DNA from 4 places in the Corynebacterium sp. AOP40-9SA-29 genome. Region 3 is predicted to be linked to each of the others. Evidence: predicted binding sites of a transcription regulator. Region 3 holds the regulator's gene; each other region holds the start of a gene.
The links. Region 3 encodes LexA, which represses DNA repair genes until DNA is damaged. Its sites were predicted from a motif close to CGAACANNTGTTCG; they were not measured.
Positions count from the first base shown of each region.

Region 1 (7,834 bases), on a different contig from region 3:
AACGAGGTCGGCCGCGAACAGGCCCTGGCACGTGCTCTGCATCCGGTGATGAACGACTACGACTACGTGATCGTGGACTGCCAGCCGTCGCTCGGACTGCTCACCGTTAACGCGCTGAGCTGTGCCGACAGCGTGATCATCCCGATGGAGTGCGAGTACTTCTCGCTGCGCGGCCTGGCGCTGCTCACCGACACCGTGGAGAAGGTCCGCGACCGCCTGAACTTCCGGCTCGAGGTCACTGGCATCCTGGTGACCATGTTCGACCGGCGTACCAACCACTCCCGTGAGGTCATGGAGCGTGTCGTCGAGGTCTTCGGCGACAAGGTCTTCGACACCGTGATTACCCGGACCGTGCGCTTCCCGGAGACTTCGGTGGCAGGGGAGCCGATCACCTCCTGGGCCCCGTCCTCCGACGGTGCCCACCAGTACCTTGACCTCGCGGCCGAGGTCGTCGAAAGGACCTGAGGGTGAGCGAGGCTCCGGAGCAGGTCGAGCAACCGGAGCTCACCGGGTTTCGGGTCGCTCTGGCCAACTTTGACGGGCCTTTCGACCTGCTGCTGCAGCTGATTCACTCCCGCAAGATGGACGTGACCGAGGTCGCCCTGGCGACGGTCACCGACGAGTTCATCTCCTACACCCGCTCGTTGACCGGCAGTGTCGACGATCTGGACGAGGTGACCGAGTTCCTCGTCGTCGCCGCCACGCTGCTGGACCTCAAAGCTGCCCGGTTGGTCCCGCGCGGGGAGGTTGAGAATGAGGAGGACCTGGCCCTGCTGGAGTCCCGCGACCTGCTGTTCGCCCGTTTGTTGCAGTACCGGGCGTACAAGTCGGTGGCCGGACTGTTCGCCGAATGGCAGCGCGACGCTGACCGGAGCTACCCGGTCCAACTCTCCCCGGAGGAGCACTTCACCGACCTCATGCCGCCGGTGGAGCTGGGGCTGACACCCGAGGAGTTCGCCGAGCGGGCGGCGGCGGTTTTCCGTCCGACCCCGACCGAGGTTTCCACCGGGCACCTGCACGCCCAGGAGGTGTCCGTCCCGGAGCAGGCCGGGCACATCCTGTCGACTTTGCGGGTCGCTGGTGCGGAGACCTGGGTCAGTTTCAGTACCCTGATCTCTGACTGCGAGGTGTCGATGAAGGTTGTCGGACGGTTCCTCGCCCTGCTGGAGCTCTATAAGGCCCGCGCGGTGGGTATCGAACAGCCCGAACCGCTTGAGGAGATGACCGTGGCGTGGACGGGGCTGGACGTGGACCCTGCCGTGGTCGCGGCAAGTAACTGGGACTGAATCAACGTTGAGAGGATGCTGGACATGGAACCGGTGAGTGTCGTTCGTAGCCGTTTGGAGTCGCTGCTGCTTGTCTCCGACGAGCCGACCTCGGCCGTCGACTTCGCCCGGGTGCTGGAGACCTCCGAGCAATCGGTGACCGAGGCATTGCAGGAGATCACCACGGAGTTCTCGGACCGGGGGATGGGTTTCGAACTCCGTGAGCGCGATGGACTGTGGCGGCTGTATACGCGACGGGAGAACTCGTCGACGGTGGAGGCGAAGATCCTCGACGGTTCGCAACAGCGACTCTCCCGGGCGGCCTTGGAGACCCTGGCAGTCGTGGCCTACCGGCAGCCGGTTACCCGGTCGCAGGTGGCCGGCGTGCGCGGGGTCAACTGTGACGGGGTGATGCGCACATTGGCTCTGCGAGGGTTGATCGCGGAGGTCGGTGTGACCGGGGAGGTCGGCGGCGCGCACCTGTACGCCACCACGGACCTGTTCCTGGAGCAGTTGGGTATCGAGTCTCTTGAGGCGCTGCCGAATCTGGCACCGCTGTTGCCGGACGTGGATGCCATCGACGCCCTCGACTAAGGCGCCTGGCCCCGCACGTCTGGCCCCTGCACCTGGGACGGTGCGGGGGCTGACGTGTAGGTAGGGGTGGGGGCTAGTCGGGAGGGGCCTCGGTGTCGTCGGTGTCCTCGGGGTCTTCGGCGTCGTCGTCCGGATCGTCGAAGGTGAGGGGCGCGTCCGGTTCATAGGCCTGGGCCAACGGACCGGTCGCGTGGGTGGTGTAGCGCGCCCCGCCGGGGCCTTCCCATTCGATGGTGAACCCATCGTCGGTGGTGGAACATGTCCACGCCCCGGAAGTTTTCAGCCGGTGGTGTGGGCGGCATAGTTTCTGCCCATTGCTCGGGTGCGTGGCCCCGTCACTGTCCGGGTCGGTGTGGGGAGAGTTGACGATATGGTCGTTGTCGCACAGGGCGGCGGGTACGTCGCAGTTGGGGAAGCGGCAGGTCGCGTCGCGGCCCTCGAGGAAGGTCTTGTGCCCGGCGAGGAACGGGTAGCCCTGTGATTCGGGGTAGTCCTGCGGGTCGGTCGGGATCTCGGTGATGTTGTTCGGCTCGCAGGCACCTTCGAAACGCTCGGCGGTGGCGGGGTTGATCCACCCCACCCCGGCGACATAGCCGGCACCCAGGCCGCGCACCCCGTCGAGGGTGGCGCGGTAGAGGTGGACGTGGATGTCCATGGTCTGCGGGTTGTCGCCGAGTTGCTCCAGGAGCACCTGGGCTTTGAGTTGTGAGCGGGTCGGCAATGGAGTGCGCTCGTCTTCGGGGATGCGCTCCTGGTGGCGGCGGGCGTCGGCGAGTAGGACGTCGGCTTTCTTGTCGAGGTTGTTGTCAATGGCGGTGAGGGTGACTCGGTTGCCGGCGGCGAGGATGAGTTTGGTGCCGCGGCGGGTGAGTGTGGCGGTGTCGTCTTCGGCATCGGCGGTGTCGTCGGCGAGGTCTGGTTCGGCATCCAGGATTGCCGCGTCGACACGGTCGCGCAGCACGGTAAGGGCGACGGGGTTGTCTGCGGTGCACATCCAGTCGGTGATGCTGGCGTGCACCACCGCGTCCAGACGGGCCAGGAGTTCATCGTGCTCGCAGGTCGGCACGGTGGCCAGGTGGCGGTGGATGCGTGACCAGATCATGTTGAGGTGATCGGCGGTGACGACGTTGCAGGTCACGACGGTGGCGAAGAGTGCGGCGTTGCGTGCGGCGAGTTCGCCTGCGTGTGCGAAGCGTACGGCATCGGCGCGGGTGCGGGCGCGTAGTGCGCGGGCGGTGGCGAGGCGTTCGGTGTCGGCAATGTCGCGTAGGTGAGCGATGAGGACGATTTCGCCGAGGTTGAGGTGGCGTTGGATCTCGTCCATGCTCATGGCGGGTGTGGTGTTGTCGGTGGTCATGGTGCCAGCGTCCCCCTGTAGTTGGCTTCCTTGACGGAAGTGTACTTCATGCCACGGACATGGTCAACCACATGTTCGAATAAGTGGAGAATTGTGTATTGTCATGAGTACCGGGAAACCTAGCCCGGAGAGTCACCTGCGCCGTCGACTAACCGATGTCCCGACGAGGAGTTACACTGGTCAGCTGACATAACTGAACACCCTCGACTGATTGATGAGGACTTTTCGTGAACACCCCCGCTCGCCGAGACGGCACACCGGAACAGGAACCAGGCAAGGCCCCGGCCGACCTGTACGTGTCCAACGCCCGCCCGGCCCGTAAGCAGCACGTCCCCGACCGCAAGCCCCCGGAGTCCGGCAAGAACGCCGGCGGTTCCTCCAAGGGCGGCTCGAAGAACGACGCAGAGAACAAGTCCGTCCGCCTGCAGAAAGTTCTCGCCGCCGCCGGCGTGGCCTCCCGCCGGATGAGCGAGAAGCTCATCGACGCCGGACGCGTCGACGTCAACGGCACGACCGTGACCCAGCAGGGTATCCGGGTGAATCCGGACAAGGACGTCATCCGCGTTGACGGCACCCGTGTGCTCGTCGACGAGAACCTGGTGACCTACGCGCTGAACAAGCCGCGCGGTTTCCAGTCCACCATGAGCGACGACATGGGACGCCCCTGCGTCGGAGACCTCGTCGGCGAGCGTGTCGCCGCCGGTCAGCGTCTCTTCCACGTGGGTCGTCTCGACGCCGCCACCGAGGGGCTGCTGCTCGTCACCAACGACGGGGAGCTCGCCAACCGACTGATGCACCCGCGCTACGAGGTCTCGAAGACCTACCTGGCCACCGTGCTGGGTGAGGCTGACCGTCGCCTGATCCACCAGCTCAAGAACGGTATCGACCTGGAGGACGGCATCGCCCGCGCCGACTACGTACAGATCATCGACGTCTGGCAGGGAAAGTCCCTGATCAAGCTCGAAATCCACGAGGGCCGCAAGCACATCGTGCGTCGCATGCTCAAGGAGGCCGGGTTCCCGGTCCAGGCCCTGGTGCGCACCAAGGTCCACACCGTGCAGCTCGGCGAGCAGAAGCCCGGCACCCTGCGCGCACTGAACCGTGCCGAGCTGACGAGCCTCTACAACGCGGTGCAGCTGTGATGGACAATGCGATGAACGACGGACGGAACAACGAGAGGAACGACGTGACTGACACGACCGACGTCACCGACCTGAGCACTGTCGACAACATTGCCGGCGGGGGATTCATCGTCGCGGTGGATGGCCCGTCCGGCACGGGCAAGTCGACCGTCAGCCGCCTGCTGGCGCGTGCCGCGAATGCCCGCTACCTGGACACCGGTGCGATGTACCGTGTGGCGACGCTGCATGTCCTGCGCGCCGGCATCGACCCGGAGAACACGGAGGCGGTCGTCGCCGCCACCGCCGATCTGCCTCTGCTGGTCAACGAGGACCCCTCGGCCACGGAAGTGCTCCTGGACGGCGAGGACGTCTCCGGGGAGATCCGGGGAACCGAGGTCACCGCGCACGTGTCCGCCGTTTCGGCGATCCCGGAGGTCCGGGAGAACCTCGTGGCACTGCAGCGGTCCCTGGCCCTGCGCGCCGGACGCTGCGTCGTCGAGGGCCGTGACATCGGCACCGCGGTGTTCCCCGATGCGTCCTGCAAGGTCTTCATGACCGCCAGCGCCGAGGTGCGCGCACGGCGCCGGTATGTGCAGGACGTCGCCGCCGGACGGGACGCCGACTACGACGCGGTGCTCGCCGACGTCGAGCGTCGGGACGCCGCGGACTCGTCGCGCGCGGTCTCGCCGCTGCGTCCTGCCGACGACGCCACCGTGCTCGACACCGGCGACATGGACGTTGAAGCTGTGCTCGCCGAGCTGACCCGCCTGGCGGCGGAGTCCGCCGCGCGTCCCGCGGACCTGGCCGTCACCGAGGCGTCCGACGGGGGCGAGGATCTCGTCTTCCGGACCGCCGAAGGCGAGGTCATCGGTGCGACCGACGACTCCGTGATCGACGAGGCTGCTGTGTCCGGCGAGGATGTCTTCGAGGACACCGAGGATCTCGACGACAAGGACTTCGGCGACAACGACTTTGACGACTCCGACTTTGCCGAGCCCGAGTTCGACGACTCCGAGTTCGCCGACTTCGACCTGCTCAGCGCCGATGCCGAGGATACCGACTGGTCCGCCGTCGAGGAGGCCTTCGGTGTGCTGGGCGACGACCGTGCCGAGCAGGAGGCGCTGTGCACCGTCGCCGTGGTGGGCCGTCCCAACGTGGGCAAGTCCACGCTGGTCAACCGGTTCATCGGGCGTCGTGAGGCCGTTGTGGAGGACTTCCCCGGCGTGACCCGCGACCGCATCTCCTACCTGGGCGACTGGAACGGCCGACGTTTCTGGGTGCAGGACACCGGCGGCTGGGACCCGGATGCCAAGGGCATCCATGGGGCCATTGCCCGCCAGGCGGAGACCGCCATGGCCACCGCGGACGTCATCGTCTTCGTGGTGGACACCAAGGTCGGCATCACCGCCACCGATGAGATTATTGCTCGCCGCCTGCAGCGCTCTGAGATCCCGGTGGTGCTGGTGTCGAATAAGTTCGATTCTGACTCGCAGTACGGTGACATGGCCGAGTTCTGGGCGCTGGGCCTGGACAACCCCTTCCCGGTTTCTGCACAGCACGGCCGCGGTGCCGCCGACGTGCTCGACCAGGTGCTCGCCAGTTTCCCGGAGACCCCGCGCCAAACCGCGGTGATCTCCGGGCCGCGGCGTGTGGCCCTGGTCGGACGCCCGAACGTGGGCAAGTCCTCGCTGCTGAACAAGATCACCGGCGAGGAGCGCTCGGTCGTCGACAACGTCGCCGGCACCACCGTGGACCCGGTGGACTCGGTCGTGGAGCTCAACGAACGCGCCTGGCGCTTCGTCGACACCGCCGGGATCCGCAAGAAGACCAAGACCGCCCGCGGCCATGAGTTCTACGCCTCACTGCGCACCCGCGCGGCGATCGACTCCTCCGAGGTCGCGATCTTCCTGGTCGACGCCTCCGAGCCGATTGCCGAGCAGGACCAGCGCGTACTGCGCATGATCCTGGACTCCGGGCGTGCCCTCGTCGTGGCCTACAACAAGTGGGACCTCGTCGATGAGGAGCGTCGCGACGAGCTGGAGCGAGAGATCGACCAGCAGCTCGCTCACGTGCCCTGGGCGCGTCGGGTGAACATCTCCGCGCGCACCGGTCGGGCGCTGCAGCGTCTCGAGCCGGCCATGATCGAGGCGCTGGAGAGCTGGGACCTGCGTATCCCGACCGGCCAGCTGAACACCTGGCTGCGTGCGGTGATCGCGCAGACCCCGCCGCCGATGCGTGGCGGACGCCTGCCGCGCGTGCTGTTCGCCACCCAGGCTTCCTCCGAGCCGCCGGTGATCGTGCTGTTCACCACCGGTTTCCTGGAGCACGGCTACCGCCGGTTCCTGGAGCGTCGCCTGCGTGAGTCCTTCGGTTTCGAGGGCTCGCCGGTGCGCATCGCCGTGCGTGTGCGCGAGAAGCGCGGCCGCAAGAAGTAGCAAGAAGTAGCACGAAGTAGGGGGACGCGGTTTCCCGGTGAGCGCAACCCTGGCTCCCGGGAACCGACGGGGGTAACTTCATGGAGTCATGGACGAGGAACTCTCCGAACTGACCCGCCTGGGACGCCAGCGCCCCGGCTTCATCGCCGGGCAGGACGCTGCGGCGTCTGCGTCGAGTGCGCCGAATGCGCCATCTGCGCAGCCGCCCGGCGGGGTCCGCTCGTTGTGGTGGTTCCCGCCGGTGGTCAACGACCGCGCGGCGCGGACCACGGCGATGCTCGTGGTCGCCCTGGCGCTGGTCACCGTGGTCTTGTCGCGGGTGGGGTTGGACGTCGCCGCGGTGGTGGCCGGCTCGCTGCTCCTGGCAGGATTCGTCCTCCGGGTCCTCGCCGGACCCCGTTTCGACCCCTTCGGACAGCTGAGTGTGCGGTGGTTGGCCCCGCGGGTCTTCGGGGAGCCGGTGATGGTCGGCGGGGCGCCGAAGCGGTTCGCCCAGATGATCGGCCTGGTGTTCTCCGCGGCCGCGCTCGGCCTACGCGTCGCGGGGGTGACCGGGGCGTCGGACGTGGTGCTCCTGCTGCTCGTCGTCGCCGCGGCGCTGGAGGGTTTCCTGGGGATCTGTCTGGGCTGTCTGCTCTTCGCTCGCCTGCAGGGGTGGGGAGTGGTGCATGACGACGTCCGTGCCGACTGTGCGGTCCCGGCGCGTCGCTGACATAGAATGTCGGGGTGGATACTGACACCCAACAGAGGCGACATTCCGGACGGCCCCTGCTGACCACGGTCATCCGGCAGGAACGCGGCCCGATCCTCGGTGCTGCGGCCCTGCTGACCGGCTGGTCGGTGGGCGAGGCGCTGGTCCCGGCGGTGATCGGCGCGACCGTCGATGAGGCCGTCGGGCCGTCCGACCTGTCTGCCTTAGTGCTGTGGCTGGTGGTGCTGGCCGCCTGCTTTGCCATGCTCAGCTTCGGCTTCATGTGGGGTTCACGGGTCGGCACCTATGCGATGAACCGGCAGAAGCACCTGCTGCGCTGCCGGGTCACCGCCGCCGCCCTCGCGCCTGCG
Region 1 covers NZ_JBQSWR010000013.1:28,780-36,613, reverse strand. Annotated here, with positions in the region: gene ACT3SZ_RS15730 (ParA family protein) at 1-465, shown strand, start outside; gene ACT3SZ_RS15725 (segregation and condensation protein A) at 468-1,286, shown strand; gene scpB (SMC-Scp complex subunit ScpB) at 1,311-1,859, shown strand; gene ACT3SZ_RS15715 (HNH endonuclease signature motif containing protein) at 1,933-3,216, opposite strand; gene ACT3SZ_RS15710 (pseudouridine synthase) at 3,444-4,358, shown strand; gene der (bifunctional cytidylate kinase/GTPase Der) at 4,403-6,772, shown strand; gene ACT3SZ_RS15700 (DUF4395 domain-containing protein) at 6,861-7,484, shown strand; gene ACT3SZ_RS15695 (ABC transporter transmembrane domain-containing protein) at 7,499-7,834, shown strand, end outside.
Region 1: ACT3SZ_RS15715 (HNH endonuclease signature motif containing protein) is a predicted target of LexA. The motif match lies at 3,281-3,294, and genes of this name have one in related genera.

Region 2 (7,834 bases), on a different contig from region 3:
GAACACGGTGGCCAGCACCATGCCGGGCAGCCCGAAGATCACCCGGAAGCCGAGGTCCTCGACACCGCCGAACCAGCCGTCGGTGCCCCACAGCATGATCAGGGCCACGCCCACGATCACCGGCGACACCGCGAAGGGCAGGTCCACGATGGCCTGGACAATGGACTTGCCGGGGAAGCGTCCCCGCACCAGTCCGAGGGCGACGACGATGCCGAAGACCACGTTGAGCGGCACGGTGATCACCACGATGAGCAGCGAGGTCTGCAGCGCCGACACCGCCGCCGGGGTGGTGATCCACTCCCAGAACTGGCCGACGCCGGGCTGCACCGTGCGCCACAGGATCGTGCCGACCGGCAGCGCGACGAGCACGGCCAGGTACACCAGCGCGAGGGTGCGCAGTGTCAGGACACTTGTCTTGGACTGGTTCATGCGTCCTGCTCCTTCCGGGAGCTGCGGTCCCCGACGAGGCGGAGGACGAGGAGTACGACGAAGGTGATCGCCAGCAGCGCCACCGACACCGCGGCGGCGGCCGCCGGGACGTCCGACTCGATCTGTTCCTGGATGTACTGGGAGGCCACCTGGGTCTCACCGGGGATGTTGCCGCCGATGAGCACCACGGAGCCGTACTCGCCGATCGCGCGGGCGAAGGCCAGCCCGGTGCCGGACAGCACCGCCGGCCACAGGGCCGGCAGGATGATGCGGCGGAAGATCGTGGCGTTGGACGCTCCGAGCGAGGCGGCGGCCTCCTCCACGTCGTGGTCGAGTTCGATGAGCACGGGCTGCACCGAGCGCACCACGAAGGGCAACGTGACGAACGCCAGGGCGATCACGAGGGCCGGCTGGGTGGCGTTGATCGTGATGTTCATCGGGCTGTCCGGCCCGTAGAGGCTGAGCAGCACCAAGGAGGCCACGATGGTGGGCAGGGCGAACGGCAGGTCGATGACCGCGTCCACGATGCGCCGGCCGGGGAAGTCATCGCGCACCAGCACCCAGGCGATCAGGGTGCCGGTGACCATATTGATCACCGCCACCGCCAGGGACACCTTCGCGGTGACCCACAGGGTCTGCCGCGCCCCCTCGGAACTGACCGCCTCCCAGAACCCACCGATCCCGCCGGAGAAGGCCTCCGTGGTCAGCGCGATGAGGGGCAGCAGCACGATCACGGACAGCCACAGTGTGGCGGTGCCCATGCTGAGTTTCGTCGTTCTGTCGCTCATCGTTACACCGCCTGGTAGATCGTGGTGATGGCGCCGCTGTCCTCGCCGCTGCCGGGTTTCGCCCGCTTGAACAGGACCTGGTCGACCAGGTCCCAGTCCGCCGCCGTGCCCTCGGGGTCGAGGTCCGGGGCCAGCTCGCGGAAGGCCGCGGCGAGTTCGTCGACGGTGTGCACCGTGCCGAGTTCGCGGAAGGCGTCGCGCTGCTCGGCCGGCAGGGAGTCGATGACATCGGTGGTGTCGTCGAAGAGGTCCGGTCCGGGCCGGAAACCCTCCGCCGCCCACAGCTTCTCCGCCTCGGGGGTGAACAGGTAGTCGCGGAAGGCGGTGGCTTTATCCCGGTCGCCGTCCTCGTTGTCGACGAGGGCGACGGGGTTCTCGATGCGGAAGGTGTCGTCCGGCACGGTGTAGTCGATGCGTCCGCCGGTGCGGTCCAGTTCGATCGCCTCGTTCTCATAGGACAGCAGGACGTCGCCCTGCCCGCTCTCGAAGGCGGACGTGGCCTCGCGTCCGGACTTCGGACGCACGGTGAAGTGTTCGCCGACCAGCTGGGTGAGCTTGTCGAGCGCCTCGGAGTGGGCGGCGTCGGTGTCGGCACCGTTGTCGAGTGCCTGGAAGAACCAGCTGGCGTAGGGGGCCAGCAGGTTCCACTTCGCCGAGCCGGAGCTCGCGGGGTTCGGGCTGATGACCTCGACCCCGGGTTCCAGCAGGTCGTCCCAGTTCTCCAGTCCCAGCGGGTTGCCCTCGCGGGTGACGAAGGAGACCACGGAGCCGAAGGGGACGGACTTCCCGGACTCGTCGCCGGGCACGTCCTCACGCCAGTCGTCGGCCACCTGGCCGGCGTCGACGAGACGTGTCACGTCCGGCTCGACGGAGAAGTTCACGATATCGGTCGGCAGGTGCCGGGCGACCTTGCGCGACTGGTCGCCGGAGGCGCCGTAGCTCTCGGCGAAGCCGGTGTCCGCGCCCTCGGGTGTATCGCGGAAGCCGCGGATCACGGCCTCGAACCCGGGCTTGGGGACGGCGTAGGCGACGAGGTTCAGCCGCTCGTCGCCGGACGAGACGTCCACGACCCCCGGGTCGTCGACGGTTCCGCCGGGCAGTGTGAACACCCCGGCGACGGCCACCAGGCCGACACCGACGAGTACCGCCCCCAGGCTGGGTTTGAACGCCACGTGGTCTCCCTCTCCTCTGCACAGACTGCTCTGTCTACTACGCAGGAGACACTATCGCCCCACCGCCACAGCCCCGCAGAGTTCTATTCATCACGAATGGAACTCTCAGCCCACGGCGGTGAACTCCGGTACCACGTACTCGGCCAACTCCCCCAGCACCTCCGCCACGGGCCGCCCACCCCCGGCGAGGTGCAGCGACACATGATTGATCCCCATCGCCCGCTGGGACGCCAGGATCTCCAGCAACCCGCGCCGACCCGTGCGGTACCCGAAGTCGCGCCCCTCGACCGGCAGGTCGGCGTCCTGCGACAAGTCCAACCACATCGATTCGGCGAAGGGTTTGAACTCCCCGCCACAGGACGCCCGCCAGCGGTCCACCATCACCTTCTGCTGCGGCAGCGACCGGTGGTAGGTCAGCCACCCGTCGCCGTGGGCGGCGTTGTAGTCCATGTTCTGCTGGCACGACCCCGTCGGCAGCACCGGCACCGCGCCGCCGGACGGTGTGGGCACCACGTCGGCACCCGCCATGCGTCCGCGTGACCAGCGCACCGGACGCCCCGTCGGCGCCCACGCCGCGCGCAGCACCTCCAGGTTCTCGCGGAACAGCGCGGCGCGCTCCCCCTTCTCCAGGCCGAAGGCCGGGAACTCCTCGGGACGGTCCCCGCTGGCCACCCCCATGAGGAAGCGTCCCGCGCTGAGACGGTCCAACCCGGCCGAGCGCTTCGCCAACAGCAGCGGGTGCGCCAGCGGCAGCACCACCGCCGCCGTCCCCAACGCGATCCGGTCGGTGTGCGCGGCGAGCCAGGTGAGGTACATGAACGGGTCGTGGATCTGGCCCACGTCGCCGAAGGTCTCGACCCGCAGCGGGATATCGCGCGCCCACACCGCGGCGATGCCGGCGTCCTCCGCCTGCCGGACGAGATCCACCTGCGCCGTGACGTCCTGCAGGTCCGGGCCGGTCGCCCCGAGCGGCAGGGTCAGCCCCAGGGTCATCTCCCCCTCGGCGAACGTCCTGGTAAAACCGGGTTTCACGGCTAGCTGCCCAGCGCGTCCACGGACACCGCCACCAGCAGCATCGCCGCCCCCACCGCGGCACAGAACAGCGAATCAAATTTGCGCGAGCGTACCGACAGCACGCCCAGGATCTCCCCGTCCACGATCCAGCGCAGCGCGGCGAGCACCAACATGCCCGTACCCACCGTCACCGTGCCACGACGCCACCGGTCAGCCACCAGGAACACCAGCCCCACAATCATGACCAGCACGAACCCGACGACCAGCAGCATCTGCACCGTCTGGTTGAGCCGCGAGTGCGGCACCCGCGCATCGTGCGGATTGCGCAGCAGCGTCCGGCGCTCGGCCGGTGTCAGTTCGACGAGGTCGGCCTTGTCGGATTCTGCCGTGTCGGTGGTGTCGGGAGCGTCGCTCACACCAGACGCTCCGCCCGTTCCACCACGTTGTGGATCAGGAAGGCGCGGGTCAGCGGGCCGACACCGCCGGGGTTCGGCGAGACAGCGCCCGCCACGCCCCACACGTCCGGGTGCACGTCGCCGGCGAGCTTGCCGTCCACGCGCGAAACGCCAACGTCCAGCACCGCGGCGCCGGGCTTCACCATATCCGCGGTGAGCATGTGCGCCTTACCGGCGGCGGCGACGATGATATCGGCGTCCCGGGTCTCCTTGGCGAGGTCCTTCGTCCCGGTGTGGCACAGCACCACCGTGGAGTTCTCCGACCGGCGGGTGAGCATCAGGCCGATGGGCCGGCCCACGGTCACACCACGGCCGATGACCACGGTCTTCGCCCCGTCGAGCTCCACGCCGAAGCGGCGCAGCAGCGCGATCGCCCCGTTGGGCGTGCAGGGCAGCGGCGCCGGCTCCATGAGCACGAGCTTGCCGAGGTTCACCGGGTGCAGGCCGTCGGCATCCTTCGCCGGGTCGATGCGTTCGAGCACCGCGTTCTCGTCCAGGTGCTTCGGCAGCGGCAGCTGCACGATGTACCCGGTGCACGCCGGGTCGGCGTTGAGCTCGTCGATCACGGCATTGAGCTCCTCCTGCGAGACGTCCGCAGGCAGGTCGCGCCGGATGCTGTTCACCCCGATCTGCTCACAGTCGCGGTGCTTCATCTTCACGTAGGAGTGGCTCCCCGGATCATCGCCGACGAGGACGGTGGCCAGCCCCGGCGTGACCCCCTTCTCCTTCAGCGCCGCCACGCGGCGGGTGAGGTCCTCGACGATCTCGTCGCGGTACAGTTTGCCGTCAAGCTTGGTCGCATCAGTCACCGCACCATTATGGCACCCTCAGCGTCCGCCGGGGAACCCCGCCTGCCGCCACGCCTCATAGGCGGCGACGGACGCCGCATTCGACAGGTTCATGCTGCGCCGTCCCTCCTGCATCGGGATGCGCACCTGCCGGGTGATCCGCGGGTCCGCGAGTGCTTCCTCCGTCAGCCCGGTGGGTTCGGTGCCGAAGAGCAGGACGTCTCCCGGTTCGTAGTCGACGTCGGTGTACCAGGTGTCGGCGTGGGCGGTGAAGGCGAAGACCCGCGCGCCTGCGGCGCCGGCGAGTTCATCCAGCGCCGCGTCCAACGACGGGTGCACGTGCACGTCGGCGAGGTCGTGGTAGTCCAGCCCGGCGCGCTTGAGGTGCTTGTCGTCGAAGTTGAAGCCCAGCGGCTCGGCCAGGTGCAATGCGGCACCGGTGCCGGCGCACAGGCGGATCGCGGCCCCGGTGTTGCCGGGGATAGCCGGGTGCTCGAAGAGGATGCGGCAGTACGGGGTGTTCTCGCTCACTGCTCCCACCAGGCCTTCAGCGTGTCGGTGAACCAGGCCAGGTCGTGGACGCCGGCCATCTCCCGGGCCGAGTGCATCGACAGCAGCGGGATGCCCACGTCCACGGTGGGGATGCCGAGCCGGGTGGCGGTAATTGGCCCGATGGTGGAACCGCAGGGGACGTCGTTATGTCCGGCGAAGACCTGGTCCGGAGCCCCAGCGGCACGGCATGCCGCGCGCCACTGCGCCGAGGTGGCGGCGTCGGAGGCGTAGCGCTGGTTGGCGTTGACCTTCAACACCGGGCCGCCGTTGATGACCGGGCGGTTGACCGCGTCATGCTTGCCGGCGTAGTTCGGGTGCACGGAGTGGGCGGCGTCGGCGGAGACGCAGGACGACCGGGCGAACATCGCCCGGGTGCCCTCTGCGTCCTCCCCCAGTGCGGCGGCGGTGCGGGTCAGGACGTCCTCGAGCACGGGCCCGGCCGCGCCGCTGGTCGTCGCGCTGCCGACCTCCTCATGGTCGAAGGCGGCGAGCACCGGGACGACCCCGTCGACGTCCTCCGCCGAGAGGAACGCCTCGAGGGAGGTGAAGACGCTGCTGAGGTTGTCCATGCGTCCGGCGGCGATGAAGTCCCCGCGCGCGCCGAAGACCTCGCCACGCTGGGCATCAACGGTGATCAGGTCGTGGGCGAGGATGTCGTCGGCGTGCACATCGGGCACGTCGATCGCCTCGGCGATGACCTCACCGATCGTCGGCGAACCGTCGCCGATGGCGAACACCGGCTGCATATGCTGCTGGCGGTCGAGGGTGAGCCCGTTGTTCACGCTGCGGTCGAGGTGGATGGCCAGGTGCGGGACGCGCAGCACCGGAGCGGTGCGCACGAGGTGTTCGCTGCCGTCGGCGAGCACGACACGTCCGGCGAGGCGTAGTTCGCGGTCTAACCAGGCAGGCAGGATGGCCCCGCCGTAGACCTCGACGGCGGCCTGCCGCCACCCACCGGGCCCGACGATGTCGCCGACAGGCTTGAGTTTCAGCCCCGGGGAGTCCGTGTGGGAGCCGACGATGCGGAACTGGTCCGCCGTGCCCTCGGGGACGCGCCAGGCCAGCACCGCCCCACCGCGCACAATGTAGTGCCCGCCGGGCGAAGCGTCCCACCTCTGTGTCTCGTCCTGCCGGTGGAAGCCGGCGGCGTCGAGGCGGGACGCCACCTCGGCGGCTGCGTGGTAACTGCTGGGGGACGCATCGATGAAGTCGATGAAATTGGTGGAGTCGAGAGAGTCGGCGGTGCCTGTCATGGCCACCAGTAAACCACCCCGGACGGACACCGCCGACCGTCGCCACCCCTAGACACGAACACCTGTTCGATAGAACATCTCTCGCGCCGTTTCATGTCCGGGCCCCTTGATAGCGTGATCGACATGCCGGACACCACACCACCGCCACCACCACCGCCACCGTCGCGGCCACCATCGCAGCCTCCGCGAAGCATAGCCTTCCGCGAGGACGTCCACTTCGTGCGCCAACTCGACATCCTCTCCAATGAACTCATGGCCCCCGACGGCCACCGTCCTCACTGGGCGATCGAAGTCGACATCACCCCCACCGTGCGCGCGGCCCGCCGGATGAACCTGGCGATGCTCGAACTCGCCCGGGCGTCCACCCCGGAGGACGGCGCGGACGTCACCGACCACTACTCGCGCCTCCAGGCCCAGGCCGCGATCACCCGCGGACGGGCCGAGACCTTCTGCGACGTCGGCCTACTCTGCCTGCGCATGCCGCGCCTGTCCGTACATCTCGGCGGCGGCATGCTCGGCTACGACCACCTGCGCGTCCTGGCCCGTGCCGCCGACGGCATCACGCAGGACGACCCCAATCTCCTTGCCGCCGTGGAGACCGCACTGATCAAGGTGCTCACCCCGCGGCGCGATGAGCAGGCAATGCCCGGTCCGCGCGCTCTGTACAACCGGATCGCCAAGGCCATCGAGGACGTCGACGAGTTCGCCCGCCCGCTGGACCCGAATGCCACGCCCGCCGCCGACCGCCCTCCTCGTCGGGTCAGCGTGGACGCCTATGATCACGAGACCACGGCGATCACCGCCGTGCTGCCCGCCGCCGAGGCCGAGGAGTTCCTCACCATCCTCGACGCCGTCTGCCGGGACAGGGACTGCTCGCGCGCGGACGCGGTGATGCATCTGGCGCGCGGCACCGCAGAGGTGAAGGTCACGCTCAACCTGTACCGCGAAATCACCTCCGAGACCGCCGCCACTGACTCCGGCCACTGGCTGGACGCGATGGCCACCGAGCAGTTCATGGAGCGCGTCACCCACCTGCGCGTCGCCGGGCACGACCAGGTGGAGGCGTACGTCCCCACCGCCCAGATCCGCGCCTTCGTCCGTGGCCGCGACGGGACCTGCCGTTTCCCCGGCTGCGACGTCGCCGCCCCACGCTGCGACCTCGACCACGTGCAGCGTTACGACCACGACGACCCCGCCGCCGGCGGCCCCACCGACACTCGCAACCTGCAGTGTCTGTGCCGCGCCCACCACCTGCTCAAGACCCTGGGCTGGTGGGATCCGACCATCGCCAGCGACGGCACGGTGATGTGGACCAGTGTCGACGACGGCCACAGCCACATCACCGAGCCCACCGGCCCACTCGCCGGCTATGCGCGCACCACC
Region 2 covers NZ_JBQSWR010000004.1:17,792-25,625, reverse strand. Annotated here, with positions in the region: gene ACT3SZ_RS08350 (sulfate ABC transporter permease) at 1-429, opposite strand, end outside; gene cysT (sulfate ABC transporter permease subunit CysT) at 426-1,217, opposite strand; gene ACT3SZ_RS08340 (extracellular solute-binding protein) at 1,220-2,389, opposite strand; gene ACT3SZ_RS08335 (TIGR03571 family LLM class oxidoreductase) at 2,495-3,421, opposite strand; gene ACT3SZ_RS08330 (DUF3017 domain-containing protein) at 3,424-3,819, opposite strand; gene ACT3SZ_RS08325 (bifunctional methylenetetrahydrofolate dehydrogenase/methenyltetrahydrofolate cyclohydrolase) at 3,816-4,667, opposite strand; gene ACT3SZ_RS08320 (tRNA (cytidine(34)-2'-O)-methyltransferase) at 4,686-5,177, opposite strand; gene ACT3SZ_RS08315 (M18 family aminopeptidase) at 5,174-6,451, opposite strand; gene ACT3SZ_RS08310 (HNH endonuclease signature motif containing protein) at 6,671-7,834, shown strand, end outside.
Region 2: ACT3SZ_RS08310 (HNH endonuclease signature motif containing protein) is a predicted target of LexA. The motif match lies at 6,507-6,520, and genes of this name have one in related genera.

Region 3 (7,834 bases):
GCACCCTCGCTCGCTCGACCGAGCTCACCGAGCAGCAGCTCTGGGGCACCTTCGTGGCCGCAGCTGCCGCGTCGCGCAACGACCAGGTTCTCTCCGAGATCTCCGACGAGGCCAAGTCGCACCTCTCCGACGAGGCATACGACGCCGCCCTGGCCGCCGCCTCGATCATGGCAATGAACAACGTCGCCTACCGCGCCCGCGGCTGGCTCGGTGACGATTACGCTCAGGTCCGCATGGGCCTGCGTATGAACGTCATCAGCAAGCCCGGCATCGAGAAGGTCGACTTCGAGCTGTTCTCCCTCGCTGTGTCCACCATCAATGGTTGCGAGCACTGCACCATCGCCCACGAGAAGACCGTGCGCGACGAGGGACTGACCAAGGAGCAGGTCTTCGAGGCCGTCAAGGTCGCCGCCGTCGTCCAGGGCATCGCCCAGACGATCGAAATCGAGGACGCCCGCTAGAGGCATCCTGCCCAGCAATTCCTCGGTGGAATTCCGGCCCCGCCCCCTACTGACAGGGGTCGGGGCCGTTGTGGTGTCAGTGGTAGAATCACCGGGTGGTTTCCGAGGACAAGAACGTAAGTGGTACCCGACGGTCCGGCAGGAAGCGCGGGCGCGGCAAGGGACGAGGACGCGGTGCGGGACGCCCGCCGCGTCAGGCTCCCCGGGCGAACCTCACCCAGAACCTTGCCTTCCCCGAGTCCCTGCCGGTCTCCGCGCGCCGCGAGGAGATCATGGAGGCGATCCGCGACAACCAGGTCGTCATCGTCGCCGGTGAAACCGGTTCCGGAAAGACTACCCAGCTACCGAAGATGTGCCTGGAACTCGGCCGCGGTGAGACCAGGCGGATCGGTCACACCCAGCCCCGAAGGATCGCCGCACGCAGTGTCGCCGACCGCATCGCCGACGAACTTGGTGAGAAGGCCGGCGAACCGGGCAGCCGCGTAGGCTACAAGATCCGGTTCGACGACCACGTCAACGACTCCACCGCGGTCAAACTGATGACCGACGGAATCCTGCTTGCCGAGATCCAACGCGACCGGCTGCTGCGCGCCTACGACACGATCATCGTGGACGAGGCGCACGAGCGTAGCCTCAACATCGACTTCCTCCTCGGCTACCTGCGCGAGATCCTCCCGAAGCGCCCCGACCTGAAGATCATCATCACCTCGGCGACGATCGACCCCGACTCCTTCGCCCGCCACTTCGCCGATGCCGACGGAAAGCCCGCACCGGTCATCGAGGTATCCGGACGCACCTATCCTGTCGAGGTTCGCTACCGACCGCTCACCCGTATTGAGGACCGCTCCGAGTCCGGCGGTGGGGTGCGTGAGATCGAGACAGACCCGCTGGACGGGCTGCTCGACGCCGCCCGCGAACTCATCGCCGAGGGCCCCGGCGACATCCTCTGCTTCTTCTCCGGTGAGCGGGAGATCCGCGACGCCGCGGACGCGCTGTCGGACCAGCAGTGGCGCGGGGTCGACGTCCTCCCCCTGTACGGACGGCTCTCGTCGGCCGAACAGCACCGGGTCTTCAGTACCGGCTCGCGGCGTCGGATCGTCCTGGCCACGAATATCGCCGAGACCTCGCTGACGGTGCCGGGGATCAAGTACGTGATCGACACCGGCTACGCCCGGATCTCGCGCTACTCGCACCGCACGAAGGTGCAGCGGCTGCCCGTCGAGGAAATCAGCCAAGCGTCGGCGAAACAGCGTTCGGGCCGTTGCGGACGTACCTCCGACGGTATCGCCGTGCGTCTGTACTCCGAGGAGAACTTCGAGGCCCGCCCCGAGTTCACCGACCCGGAGATCCTGCGTACCCACCTCGCCAGCGTGATCCTGTCGATGACTGCCCTGGACCTCGGCGACATCCGCGAGTTCCCGTTCCTGCAGCCGCCAGAATCCAAGTCCGTACGCGACGGCGTCCAGCTGCTGCGCGAACTCGGCGCTCTGGCCAACGAGTCAAAGGACAAGGCCCAGGACGAGACTAAGAACGGCGGACCGACTCTCACCGACATCGGGCGCGACATGGCGCGCATACCCACCGACCCGCGCCTGGCGCGCATGTTGTCGGCCGCCCATGCCAATGGCGTGTTGGAGCAGGTCGCCGTCATCGTGGCCGCGTTGAGCATCCAGGACGTCCGGGAACGTCCTGCCGAGCACCAGGCCCGTGCCGATCAGCTCCACGCCCGGTTCGCCGCAAACTCCGACTTCATCTCGGTGCTGAAGCTCTGGAACTACCTCCAGGCTCAGCGCCGGGAACTCTCCGGCAATAAGTTCCGCCGGCTGTGTCGCGATGAGTTCATCCACTACGTCCGTGTCCTGGAATGGATGGACCTGGTCCGTCAGCTGCTCACGGTGATCCAGGAGCTGCGGTGGAAGATCCCCAACGTCCGCCACTTCCGTGAGCTGACCTTCGACCTCGGCGACCAGGACGCCGAGACGGCCACGAGTGGTCTCGGGAAGCGCGAGGCGACGTCCGTCGACGAGACCGAGGTACACAAGTCGCTACTGACGGGCCTGCTGACCAATGTCGGTATGCGCCAGGGCAACTCCCGCCAATTCACCGGCACCCGCAACACCACGTTCGTGGTGCACCCGTCTTCCCACCTGTCGAAGAAGCCTCCGCAGTGGGTCATGGCCGCTGAACTGGTCGAGACCTCCCAGGTGTTCGCCCGCACGGTCGCCCCGGTCGTCCCCGAGTGGCTCGAAGAAGTCGCCCCTCACCTGATGCGCTACTCCTACGCCGAACCGTTCTGGTCCAGCAAGCAGGGGGCGGCCCTGGCCATCGAGAAAGCGTCGATGCTCGGCCTCCCGGTCATCGCCGACCGACGGGTCAACCTGTCGAAGACCGATCCGGAGGCCGCGCGTGACATGTTCATCCGCCACGCGTTGGTGGAAGGCGACTGGCGCAGCAACCACCGCTTCTTCCGCCACAACAGCGAGCTGCTCGACGAGGTCGGACATCTCGAGGACAAGGCACGACGCCGCGACATCGTCGTCGACGACGACACCCTCTACGGCTTCTACGACGCCCGGCTGCCGTCCTCGGTGGTGTCGGCCGCCCACTTCGACTCCTGGTGGAAGAAGGCCCGCCACACCGACCCGCACCTGCTCGACATGACCCCGGAGGCGCTCATCGGCTCCGACGGTGCCGCGGCAGAGGCCCGGGAGTTCCCTGACTCCTGGACCCAGGGCGCGATGCAGTTCGATCTCACGTACGTCTTCAGCCCCGGCGACCCTGCCGACGGCATCACGATGCGTATCCCGTTGCCGCTGCTCGCCGGTGTCACCGACACCGACACCCGGTGGCTAGTGTCGGGCATGCGCGAGGAACTGTGCATCGCGCTGATCCGCACGCTCCCCAAGCCCTTGCGCACCTCGGTCGTACCGGCCGGGCAGTTCGCCCGGGCCGCCCTGGAGCGTATGACCCCCTACGACGGCCCCGTCGACCAGGCGTTGGCTGATGCGTTGCGCTCGCTCGGCGGTACGGGAATCAGCCCCTCCGACTTCGACTGGGACCGGGTCCCGGGCCACCTCCGGATGACCTATGCCGCGGTGGACCGACGGGGCAAGGTCATCGCGACCTCAAAGGATCTCGCCGAACTGCAGGACGACCTGGCCGGCGAGATCACCCAGTCCATCGCGTCGGCCACCGCACGCTCCTCCCGCAGGTCGAACGGCAAGTCCGGTGGCGCTGCCCCCACACCGCAAGACTCCGCGTCCCACAGCCCGTCGAAGAAGAAGGGCCGGGGAGGACGCAGCGGAGGCAGTGCCGGGGGCACCGGTGGTGTGCTCGCCCGCTCCGCGAGCTGGAGCAGCGACGGCATCGGCGTCCTCCCGGAGTCCGTGGAGACCGTGGTGGACGGCCAAACGACCTCGGCCTACCCTGCCCTGGTCTCGGAGGGTAAGAACGGGGTCGTGCTGAAGGCCTTCCCCACCCCGCAGGCGGCGGCCGGTCAACAGTTCTCCACCGTCCTGGAGATGATGGTGGCGGCCTGCCAGGTCTCCTCGAAGCAGATGGTCAAGGGACTGCAGTTGCGCCAGCGTGTGGCGGTGGACACCTACCCGCACGGCGGCGCAGACGCACTGGTCGATGACTGCCGGGTGCTGGCGTGCCGCAACCTGCTCGAGCAGTACGGCCCAGTGATCCGAGATCCTGAACGTTGTGCCGAGGCGGTAGCTGCAGCCAAGGACCGTGGTCCTGGGTTGGTCCGGCAGATCTTCGTGGCGATCACCCCGGCCGTGCTTGCTGTGGCGGATATGTCGCAGGAACTCTCTGCGTGGGACGGGGCGGCCATCGAAGATATGAAGGCACAGCTCGAATTTTTCCTTGGGCCTCACCAGGTTGCCAAGAACGGGGTGGAGCATCTGCGTCATGTACCGCGGTACGTTGCGGCGATGCAGGCTCGCCTGGAGATGATGGAATCTGACCCGGACCGGGAAGAGGACCTCGACGACCAGGTCAGGGAGTGCGTCGAGGCCGTCGAGGAGGCCAAGCGCCGTTTGCCGGCGATTCGGGCGGCCTCGTCCCAGTTCAAGGACGTGCTCTGGCTGGTCGAGGAGTTCCGGGTGTCGCTGTACGCCCAGAACCTGGGAACGTCGCGTCCGGCGAGTGTCGCCCGGGTGCGCAAGGCACTGGCGAAGATCAGGTAGCCCCCGGACAGGGCTACCCGGTTGCGTCGCTTCGGCGCTCCTGGAGCGCACGGATCTCCTTCTCGAAGTCTTCAGTCGAGCGGAAGGACTTGTAGACCGAGGCGAACCGGAGGTAGGCGACCTCGTTGAGGTTGCGAAGGGGTTCGAGGATCGCCAGGCCGATGTCGTCGGCGGCGACCTGGGAGCCGTGGGAGGCACGCAGTGACTGCTCTACGTCGTGGGCGAGGATCTTCAGGTCGTCTCCGGAGACCTCGAGGCCCTGACAGGCCCTTCCGACACCCCGGATCACCTTGTCGCGGCGAAACTCCTCGGTGACACCACTTCGCTTGGTGACCAGCAGCACGGATCGTTCCAAGGTGGTGAACCGGGTCTTGCACGAGAGACATTCTCGGCGACGGCGGATGGCGGAGCCGGATTCTACCGTGCGGGAGTCCACGACCCGGGAGTCCTCGGAACGGCAGGCGGGACAAAGCACGGTGTTCTCCCTCATGGAAGTCGTCAGGACAGTTGGTGTCCCCACATGCTACCTCCGACTCCGAGCCGCACCGCAGGCGGACGAGGGGTCGGTCAGTAGACGGGGACGACCACGTCCCGGGTGCTCCCCTGGGAGCCTTCATCCGTCCAGTGTCCACCCATGTCGCTAACATCGTTGAGCGAAGCGATCCTCGCCACCGCGTCGCCAACGCTGGCCCCGTGCACGTGCTGCTCAGCGATCTCCGCCAGACTCTGGCCGTCGCTCACCGTGACCGTGGTCGTCCCGGTCGGTGTCACGGTGTCCTCCTGCTGCCCAGTGACCGCCGGAGATATGGCGAGGAACGTCACCAGCGCGGCCAGAGAAAGTACGGTCATGCCGGGGGAACCGACGACCATGGACGCGCGACGCCGAATTCTGGCGTACCTGGAGGTCGGCTCGAACGGACGTTCAGCAATTCTGCCCTGACGGAGGTACCGCTGCCGTTGCACGACCGAAGGGGTTCGGACCGAACCCTCCCCCCAGGTGTTCGAGAAACCATCCAGCGCGGACCCGGACCACTCCGGACGCCGATAGACGGGACGGCGGAGGCCGGACCGACGACTTTCAACCGACATCGTGCTCATGACAACCCTCTTTCCGTGGAAGCAGACCGGATTCCCGGCTTCAGACAAGGACCATGACAGCACCGCTGGCGGACATCGCTTGATTCCGACGGCACGTTCTTCGTCCGTGTGTTCGAAGTTCTGTATCTGCACCCGAAGGTAGCACGGGTGTTCGATGATGTCCACAACTTTCCAGAGATTTTCGAACACCCTGACCAACGATGTCCGTTCGGTCATGTAAGGTCGGGGACACGACCGGTACAACGAGTCCAGGAGTGGGTCAGATGTCAGAGAAGCAGAAGTCCTCCGTGGGAACCACGGCAGGCAAGCGAAAGCGGGCGAAGGTCACCGAGGCAGGTGCCGCGCTCGACGCAAAGGGGAGGGAGAAGCTTTCCGACCGTCAACGGCGCATCATGGACGTGATCAAGGACGCGACCCGGTTCCGCGGATACCCGCCGAGCATCCGCGAGATCTGCGACGCAGTGGGGTTGAACTCGACCTCGTCGGTGTCGTACCACCTGCGCGAGCTCGAGCGGAAGGGGTACCTGCGCCGCGAGGACAACAAGCCGCGCGCGGTCGATATCAGGGACTTCGACGACGAGGTCGACAACCGTCCGGGGCCGAAGCCGGCTAACACCAGCGGTCCCTCCGGTATGCCGGAGCCGTCCTTCGTGCCCGTCGTCGGTCAGATCGCCGCCGGTTCGCCCATCCTGGCCGAAGAGCACGTCGAGGCCCACTTCCCTCTTCCCCAGGAACTCGTCGGTGGCGGGGAACTGTTCCTGCTCCAGGTCATTGGCGAGTCCATGCGCGATGCTGGCATCTTCAACGGTGACTGGGTCGCCGTACGCTCCCAGAAGGTCGCCGAACTCGGGGACTTCGTGGCCGCGATGATCGACGGGGAGGCGACGGTCAAGGAGTTCCAGAAGGACGAAGCGGGCGTCTGGCTCCTCCCCCACAACGACCTGTTCGAACCCATCCCGGGGGACAACGCCGACATCCTCGGCCGCGTGGTCGCGGTGCTTCGCAAGATCTAGGCCCCCGCAATCCCCACGTTGATACGCGAAACCCCCGGACAGCCTCCGTCAGAGGCGTCCGGGGGGTTTGCGTGGATACAGGGTGCGCTAGAGCGCTAGAGCCCCAGCACGGCCGCGGCGGCTGCCTTGGCCTCCTCCGCGCCATCGGCGTCCAGTGCGGCAGCGGCCATCTCACGGCACACCGCGAAATCCACCTCGCCCAACTGGGCGCCCACCGCAGCGAGTGCAGGCGGTGCCGCGGACAGAGAGGTCACACCGAGACCGGCGAGCACGCAGCCCAGCACCGGGTCCGCCGCGGCCTCACCGCACACGCCCACTGCCGTCTTGGTCTCCGCGCCAGAACGACACGTGGTGTGCACGAGTCGCAGCACCGCGGGCTGCCACGGGTCGGTCAGGTGCGCCAGCGAGGCCGACATGCGGTCTGCTGCCATGGTGTACTGGGTCAGGTCATTCGTACCGATGGACACGAAGTCCAGGTAGGGCATCATCTTATCGGCCATGAGGGCCGCCGCCGGGACCTCGATCATCGCGCCAGCCACGAGGCCTCGCTCGTGGCACAGCTCGGTGAACCACTTCGCCTCGTAGACCGTTGCCACCATCGGTGCCATCACCCAGGTCTGCGCCGCAGAGTCCTCGCGACCGGACAGCTTCAGCGCCAGGGCGATGCCGTCCAGCTGGCGTTCCAGCAACTTCTGGTTTGTCCGGGCGATGCGCAGACCGCGCACACCGAGAGCAGGGTTCTCCTCGGTCTCCGCCATCACATAGGGCACCGGCTTGTCCGAGCCGGCGTCCAGCGTACGGATCACGACCTTGCCCTCCGGGAACGCGGACAGGACCTCGGCATAACGCCTCGCCTGCTCCTCTACGGACGGCTCGGTGGTCTCACTGAGGAAGCCGAGTTCGGTACGGAACAGGCCGATCCCCTCGGCCACGGACTCCGCGGCCTGGCGGGCGGCTGCACCGTCCTGCACATTGGCCAACAGCTGCACCCGGTGACCGTCGGCGGTCTGCGCCGGGCCGTGCCAGCCACGGACCTTCGAGGCCAGTTCGGCGGCAGCGGTGACACGCT
Region 3 covers NZ_JBQSWR010000002.1:152,281-160,114, reverse strand. Annotated here, with positions in the region: gene ACT3SZ_RS05240 (carboxymuconolactone decarboxylase family protein) at 1-461, shown strand, start outside; gene hrpA (ATP-dependent RNA helicase HrpA) at 557-4,654, shown strand; gene nrdR (transcriptional regulator NrdR) at 4,668-5,129, opposite strand; gene ACT3SZ_RS05225 (hypothetical protein) at 5,222-5,503, opposite strand; gene lexA (transcriptional repressor LexA) at 6,145-6,765, shown strand; gene ptsP (phosphoenolpyruvate--protein phosphotransferase) at 6,861-7,834, opposite strand, start outside.

Region 4 (7,834 bases), on a different contig from region 3:
GTCAACCCGTTCTCCGGGACCGAGGTATGGACCGTGCCCAGCCGCGGCCACCGCCCCATCCGGGAACGTCCCGAGGAGATCGTCGAGGTCAACGACGGCAACCGGGACACGCAGACCGACTTCGGCATCGCCAATCTGCTGCGCACCACCCCGGAGAAGGCCCGCATGGTCATCGACGACAACGGTGACCCCCGCATCCTGCGCGGCCTCACGGTCTCCCAACTGGAGTCGACCGACCCGCTGTTCCGGCGGGTGGCGAACCTCTACGAGATCCTCACCTACGACTACTGGCTGGTGAACTACGGCCACCGGATGGACGCCACGGCCGCCCGGCACATGGCGGAATACCTCGCCGAACCGGAAGGACGCGACCACGTCGAGCAGCTGCTGCGCATCCGCCTGGCCGCGGCGGGGCGTCCTGCGTCCGAGATCGACGCCCTGTTCACCGAAGAGCAGGCGGTGCAGAGCATCAACGAGCTCGGCGGGCCCTTGTTCGGCGGCGGACACGACATCATCCTCGCCCGCGACCACTACGTCCCTGGGGCCACACGCAGCGACCAGCTGCTCAGCTCCGGTGAGATGAGCTGGTCGGACCACCGGCTCTACATCGCCTTCACCGTGGACGCGATGGATAGGCTCTACCGTGCCAACCCGTACGTGCGCTACGTCGCGGCATTCCAGAACTGGCTAGAGCCCGCCGGCGCATCGATCGAGCACCTGCACAAACAGCTGGTAGCCATCGACGAGCACGGACTGCAGAACGAGACGGAGATCGCCCAGGTGCGGGCGAACCCGAACATGTACAACGAGTGGGCGGTGGACTACGCCGGGCACCACAACCTCATCGTCGCGGAGAACGACCATGCCATCGCCTTCGCCGGGTTCGGGCACCGTTGGCCGACCCTGGAGGTGTTCTCCCGTTCGGGTACGACCGAGCCGTGGCTGATCAGCGTCGAGGAACGCGATGCGGTGGCCGACCTCGTCCACGCCTGCCATGTCGCGGCCGGGCCGCACATGCCCTCGAACGAGGAGTGGCTGCACCGGCCGTTGGACGTGGACGTGCCGATGCCGTGGCGGATCATGATCAAGTGGCGGGATTCGACGATGGCCGGGTTCGAGGGTGGCACGAAGATCTTCATCAACACCCTGAGCCCCGCTGACCTCAAGTCGCAGGTGCTCGAGAAACTGACCGCGGCCCGTGACGAGGGGCGCCTTGCCCCGGGGATCCGGCTGGGTGGGGAGATCGAATTCCAGCGCAACTCGCTGCGCTATAACCCGGCGGTGCAGGGCTAACCCACCGACTTGGCCCCTGGCCCGCACGTCTGGCCCCTGCACCTGTGAGGGTGCGGGGGCTTTCTGTGTGGCAGCGGGTGGCTTCTAGGCCGGTGGGTCCTCGGTGGGGTCGAGGTCGTCGGGACCGTCTGGTCCGGTTGGTTCAACCGGTTCGACTGGCTCATCCGGTTCGGTAGGTTCTGGAGTTTCGACCGGTTCGGAGGGTTCGTCGGGATATGCGGGGTAGACCGCGTCCGGGTCGTAGGCCTGGGCCAACGGGCCGGTGGCGTGGGTGGTGTAGCGCCTGTTGTTGGGACCTTCCCAGTCGATGGTGAACCCGTCGTCGGTGGTAGAGCAGGTCCACACCCCCTCGGTTTTCAGCCGGTGGTGCGGGCGGCACAGTTTCTGCCCGTTGCTCGGATGGGTGATCCCGTCGCTGGTGGGGTCGGTGTGCGGGGAGTTGATGATGTGGTCGTTGTCGCACAGCGTGGCCGGCACATCACAGTTCGGGAACCGACAGGTCGCATCACGTCCGTCGAGGTAGTCCTTGTGCGCGGTGGTGAAGGTGTAGGCCTCGGTGTCGGGGTACTTGTCGGGGTTGGTGTGCAGGACGCGTACATAGCCGGACTCGTTTTCCAGGCGCTGGGCGGTGGAAGGGTCAATCCAGCCGACGCCAGTGACGTAGCCGGCTCCGGTGCCGTGAATGCCGTCGAGGGTCGCACGGTACAGGTTCACGCGGATTTTCATCGAGGCTGGGTTGTCGCCGAGCTGTTCGAGCAGTACCTGTGCTTTGAGTTGTGAGCGGGTCGGCAGCACGGTGCGTTCTTCTTCGGGGATGTCTTCCTGCCGGCGGCGGGCATCGGCGAGCAGAACGCGGGCTTTCTTGTCGAGTTCATCGTCGATGGCGGCGAGGGTGACTTCGTCGCCGCCGGTGAGGACGAGTTGCTTGCCGCGGCGTTTGAGTGTGGCGGTGTCTTCCTGGGCCAGGGCGGTGTCGTTGGCCAGTTCCGGGGCGGCGTCGAGGATTGCTGCGCGCACGCGGTCGCGGAGTTCGCGCAGGGTGACCAGTTCGGTGGTGTCGCGTAGCCAGGGGGTGACGTCTTTGTTCACGGCGGCGTCGAGGTGTGCGGTGATCTCATCGTGGTGGGCCTGGGGCACGGTGTCTAGTTGGGCGTGGATAAGCCGGCGGATCAGGGCGAGATGGTCGGCGGCGAGGATTCCGGTGGTGAGCACTGCACAAAAGAGTTCGAGGTTACGTGCGGCGAGTTCGCCTGCGTGTGCGAAGCGGGAGGCGTCGGTTCGGGAACGTCCGCGTAGTGCCAGCGCTGTGGCGAAGCGTTCGGTGGTGGCGATGTCGCGGAGTTTCGCGATGAGCAGCATTTCGCCGAGGTTGAGGTGGCGTTGGATGTCGTCCATGCTCATGGTGGGTGTGGTGTTGTCGGTAGTCATGGTGCCAGCGTCCCCCTTGGTTGGCTTCCTTGACGGAAGTGTACTACATGCCACGGACATGGTCAACCACATGTTCGAATAACTCAGAAGGAGTACCTGCCCCAACATCGAACGAGAGCCACCACAGACCCCGAGCCGGGACCGCCCCTAAGAAGAGGACACCAGCGTCACTACACTCGGGGCCATGAGTACACCTGATATCGCGGAGTTCATCGGCAACCACGGCGTGGACCTCTCCTGGGCCGACGGTTTCTACACGTGGATGCACGAGAACCCGGAGCTCAGCGAGCACGAGGAGCAGACCGCCGCACACGTCCTCGAGCGCCTCAGCGCCCTCGGCGCCGAGGTGACCACCGGTATCGGCGGCCACGGCATCACCGCCGTGTGGCGCAACGGGGACGGCCCGACGGTGCTCTACCGCGCCGACTTCGACGCCCTGCCGGTCACCGAGGACACCGGGGCGTCCTACGCCTCCAAGAACCCGGGCGTGATGCACGCCTGCGGCCACGACGTGCACACCACCGCCCTGATGGGCCTGTGCGAGATCATGGACGCCCGGCAGGATGCCTGGTCGGGCACCTTCATCGCCCTGTTCCAGCCTGCCGAGGAGGTCACCCGCGGTGCCACGTCGATGATCGAGGACGGCCTGGCCGAGCGTATCCCCGCCCCGGACGTCTGCCTCGGCCAGCACGTGATGCCCGGCCCGGTGGGCACGGTGTTCTCCTCGGCCGGCCCGGTGATGGCCGCCTGCGACACCATCACGGTGACGCTGCACGGGGTGTCCTCGCACGCGTCGGCACCGCACAACTCCATCGACCCGACGTTCCTCGCCGCGATGATCGTGGTGCGTCTGCAGGGCATCGTGGGCCGCGAGGTCGCCGCGGACGACTTCGCCGTGGTGTCCGTCGGCACGCTCACCGCCGGCCACACGAACAACACCATCCCCGACACTGCCACGCTGGTGCTGAACTGCCGCTTCTACGACACTGGCGTGCGTGACCGCACCTACGCCGCGATCGAGCGGGTCATCCAGGCCGAGTGCGCGGCCTCGGGCACGCCGAAGCCGGCGGACGTCGTCTACTCCGCGCGCGGCGAGCTGACCGACAACGACGCCGGCGTGCACGAGCGGGTGCGTCCCGTGCTCGATGAGGTCTTCGGTGAGCGTTCGCAGGACGCCGCCCGCTGGACGGCGTCCGAAGACTTCTCCGAGATCCCCCGCCACTTCGGCGTGCCCTACGAGTTCCTGCTCACCGGCTGCACCGAACAGGACGTGTGGGACGCTGCGGTCGCCGCCGACCGGGTCGCGCAGGACGTCCCGGGTAACCACTCGCCGCAGTTCCTGCCCGCACCGGGCACCGTGGACACCGCCACGCGGGCGGCGACGGCGGCCGTACTGGCCTACCTCTGGCGCGACTGACGCGCCAGTAAGGCTCAGGCGGAGCCGACGGCCTCGCGGCCGAGGAACTCGTTCATGCCGTCCCAGTCGCGCAGCGCCTGCTCCGTGCCTCGCGCCAGCGAGTCGCGCAGAACGTCGACCTTGCGCTCGGTGGAACTCACCGGTGCGGCGTCCTCCGGGAAGTACAGGAACGCCCGGCCGGCGCGCTCCAGGGCGTAGAGCCGCTGCATCGTGGCGTTGTAGTGAATGTGCCGGGTGAGCAGTGCCTCGGCGACCGCCGGGTAGCGGCGCAGCAGCGTGCGCCACACCTTCGAGCGTCCCATCGGCGGCTTTACGTAGCCACGAGGGTGGGTGAGTACGGCGAAAAAACGGTCGTAGCCATCCGCCAGCGCGGCGTCCAACGGAATCCCGCCGGACGGTCCGAGCGCGCCGTCGACGTAGGGCACCCCGTCGATGCGCGGCACCGGCATCGCGAACGGGATCGTGGAGGACGCCCGGACGCGGTCCATCAGTTCCTGGCCGGAGCTGATGTCCTCGCGTCCCCAGTAGACCGGGTCACCGTTGTCGGCGCGGGTGGCGCAGATCCGGAACTCCGTGTCCCCCTCCAGCGCGAGGCGGGCATCGTAGGGCCGCGGAAGATCAAGGGTGTGGGCCTGACCGTAGATGAACTCCGCGTTGAAGAAACCCTTGCCGCGCAGCAGCCAGGTCCAGCCACCGAACTGTGGTTCGGTGGCGAAGTCCACGAAGCTGCGGCGCAGGCGGTCCTGCTCTCCGCTGAGGTAGCTGACCAGGTGCGTCGCGCCGGCGGAGACGCCCCCGACCCAGCCGAACTGCACGTCGTGGTCCATGAGGACGTCCACCGCGCCAGCGCTGTAGGAGGCGCGCATGCCTCCGCCCTCCAACAGCAGTGCCGTGTCGCGTGCGTCGATCATCCTGGTGGGGCCTCCTTCTACGCGGTGTCCTCGCCGAGCAGGTGGACGTGGATCATGTTGGTGTTGCCCTCGGTTCCGGGGGGCGAACCGGCCACGATGACCACGGCGTCCTCCCGGGTGTAACCCGCCTTGCCCAGCAGGATGGAGTCCACCTCCTTCATAATCTCGTCGGTGGTGGAGACCTCGTTGGTCAGGTACGACTCCGCACCCCAGGTCAGGGCCAGCTGGTTGCGCACCTCCTGGTACGGGGTGAACACCAGCAGCGGCAGGTCAGAGCGCAGGCGGGCCACACGACGGGCGGTGTCGCCGGAGGCGGTGAAGGCCACGAGCGCGCGGGCGTTGAGCCGCTCGCCGATGTCCTTCGCCGCGAAGCTGATCACGCCACGCTTGGTGCGCGGCACGTGGGACAGCGGCGGCACCTCGCCGTCGATCTCGGCGGCGGTGACGATGCGGGACATCGTCTTGACCGTGTCCACCGGGTACTTGCCCACCGAGGTCTCGCCGGAGAGCATGACCGCGTCCGCACCGTCGAGTACGGCGTTGGCGACGTCGGACGCCTCGGCGCGGGTCGGGCGGGAGTTCTCGATCATCGAGTCCAGCATCTGGGTGGCGACGATCACGGGCTTGGCGTTCTCGCGGGCGATCTGCACCGCGCGCTTCTGCACCAGCGGCACCTCCTCCAGCGGAACCTCGACACCCAGGTCGCCACGGGCGACCATGATGGCATCGAAGGCGAGGATGATCGGCTCGAGTGCGTCAACCGCCTCGGGCTTCTCCAGCTTGGCGATGACCGGCACGCGACGGCCGACCTCGTCCATGATCTCGTGGACCAGCTCGACGTCCGCCGGGGAGCGGACGAAGGACAGCGCGATGACGTCCGCGCCCATGGTCAGGGCGAAACGCAGGTCGGCGATGTCCTTCTCCGACAGGGCCGGCACGGAGATGTTCATGCCGGGCAGGGACACGCCCTTGTTGTTGGAGACGGGGCCGCCCTCGACGACCTCGCAGACCACGTCGTTACCGTCGATGGCCTTGCAGACGAGGCCGACCTTGCCGTCGTCAACGAGGAGGCGGTCGCCGGGGCGGGCATCACGGGCGAGCTGCTTGTAGGTGGTGGAGACCCGGTCGTGGGTGCCAGACACGTCATCGACGGTGATCCGGACTTCCTCACCGGTCTCCCAGTAGGTCTTCTCCTCGGCGAACCGGCCGAGGCGAATCTTGGGGCCCTGCAGGTCGGCGAGAACACCGACGGAGCTGCCGGACTCCTCGGCGGCCTGCCGGACCCACTCGTAGTTTTGCTGGTGATCCGCGTGTTCACCGTGGGAGAAGTTCAGGCGGGCGACGTTCATCCCCGCCCCAACGAGCTCACGGATCTTGTCGGCGGAGGCCACTGCCGGGCCCAGGGTGCATACAATCTTGGTGCGTCTACTCACCTGTCCGAGGATAACCCTGTGCCCCCGCGACCGCTACCACGGGATGCCTCAGAAGCTTCTGCATCGGATTCAGCGTCCCCTTCACGTTCCCCTTCGCTGTCCTCCTCAAGATCCTCACGCGGCGGCCCTGCCACGTACTCCGGCTCTTCCCGGGTACGCGATCGGGTGAGCACGAACAGGACCACGGCGCCGACGAAGACCACCGCGGAGACCACGCTATTGATGCGCACGTCGCCGAAGACGGTCGTCGCCGCGTCCGTTCGGATCGACTCGATGAAGAAACGCCCGAAAGTGTAGCCCGCCACGTAGAGCATGAACACCCGCCCGCCGCCGAGGCGGAACCGGCGGTCGGCCCACACGAGCACGAGCACCACAAGCAGCGCCCACAACAGCTCGTAGAGGAACGTGGGCTGCACGGTCGCCAGCACGGTGCCGTCGGAGACCCCGTCCATCTGGTCGATGTTGCCGTCGGCGTCGACGCGCCGGTAGATCTCGAGTGCCCAGGGGGCATCAGACTCGCCACCGTAGAGTTCCTGGTTGAACCAGTTACCGAGGCGACCAATGGCCTGGGCGAGCAGGATCGGCGGGGCCACGGCGTCGGCGAAGGGAGCCAGCGGCACCTTCTTGTACGCCAGCACCGCCCACACGGCCAGGCCGCCGAGGACCACGGCACCCCAGATCCCCAGGCCGCCGTTGGTGATCTTGAAGGCATCAACCCAGTCGCGCCCCTCACCGAAGTACAGATGGTGATCGGTGATCACGTGGTAGATCCGTCCACCGATGATGCCGGCGGGCACAGCGGCGATCGCGCAGTCGATCACGGTCTCCGGGTATCCGCCGCGCGCCACATAGCGCCGCACGGTCCAGAACACCGCCACGACGATCCCAGTAAGGATGCACAGCGCATAGGCGCGCAAGGCCACCGGGCCCAGGTGCCACACACCCTGCGGCGGCGAGGGAATCGCGGCGAGGATCTGCGTACTCACCGACGGACCCCCTCGTACAGGTCCTTGGCCAGGGTCTCCAGTGCGTCCACCCCGGAGGACGCCGCGGAGATCAGCGCGGAACCGACGATGACGCCGTCGGCGTAGTCGGCGATCGCGGCGGCGTGGTCACCATTCTTCACACCCAGCCCGACGGCGACCGGCAGGTCCGTGGCCGCGCGGGTGCGCGCGACGAGGTCGCGGGCATCCGAGGAGACGTCCTCCTGCGCGCCGGTGACGCCCATGTGCGACTGGGCGTAGATGAACCCGCCACCGGCGTTGACCGTGAGGTCGAGGCGTTCGGCGGTGGTGGACGGTGCCACGAGGTAGACGTTGTCCAGGCCGTTGGCCCGGCAGGCGTCGTTCCAG
Region 4 covers NZ_JBQSWR010000008.1:57,369-65,202, forward strand. Annotated here, with positions in the region: gene ACT3SZ_RS13565 (DUF4921 family protein) at 1-1,293, shown strand, start outside; gene ACT3SZ_RS13570 (HNH endonuclease signature motif containing protein) at 1,378-2,721, opposite strand; gene ACT3SZ_RS13575 (amidohydrolase) at 2,906-4,138, shown strand; gene ACT3SZ_RS13580 (patatin-like phospholipase family protein) at 4,153-5,049, opposite strand; gene pyk (pyruvate kinase) at 5,067-6,482, opposite strand; gene lgt (prolipoprotein diacylglyceryl transferase) at 6,479-7,468, opposite strand; gene trpA (tryptophan synthase subunit alpha) at 7,465-7,834, opposite strand, start outside.
Region 4: ACT3SZ_RS13570 (HNH endonuclease signature motif containing protein) is a predicted target of LexA. The motif match lies at 2,785-2,798, and genes of this name have one in related genera.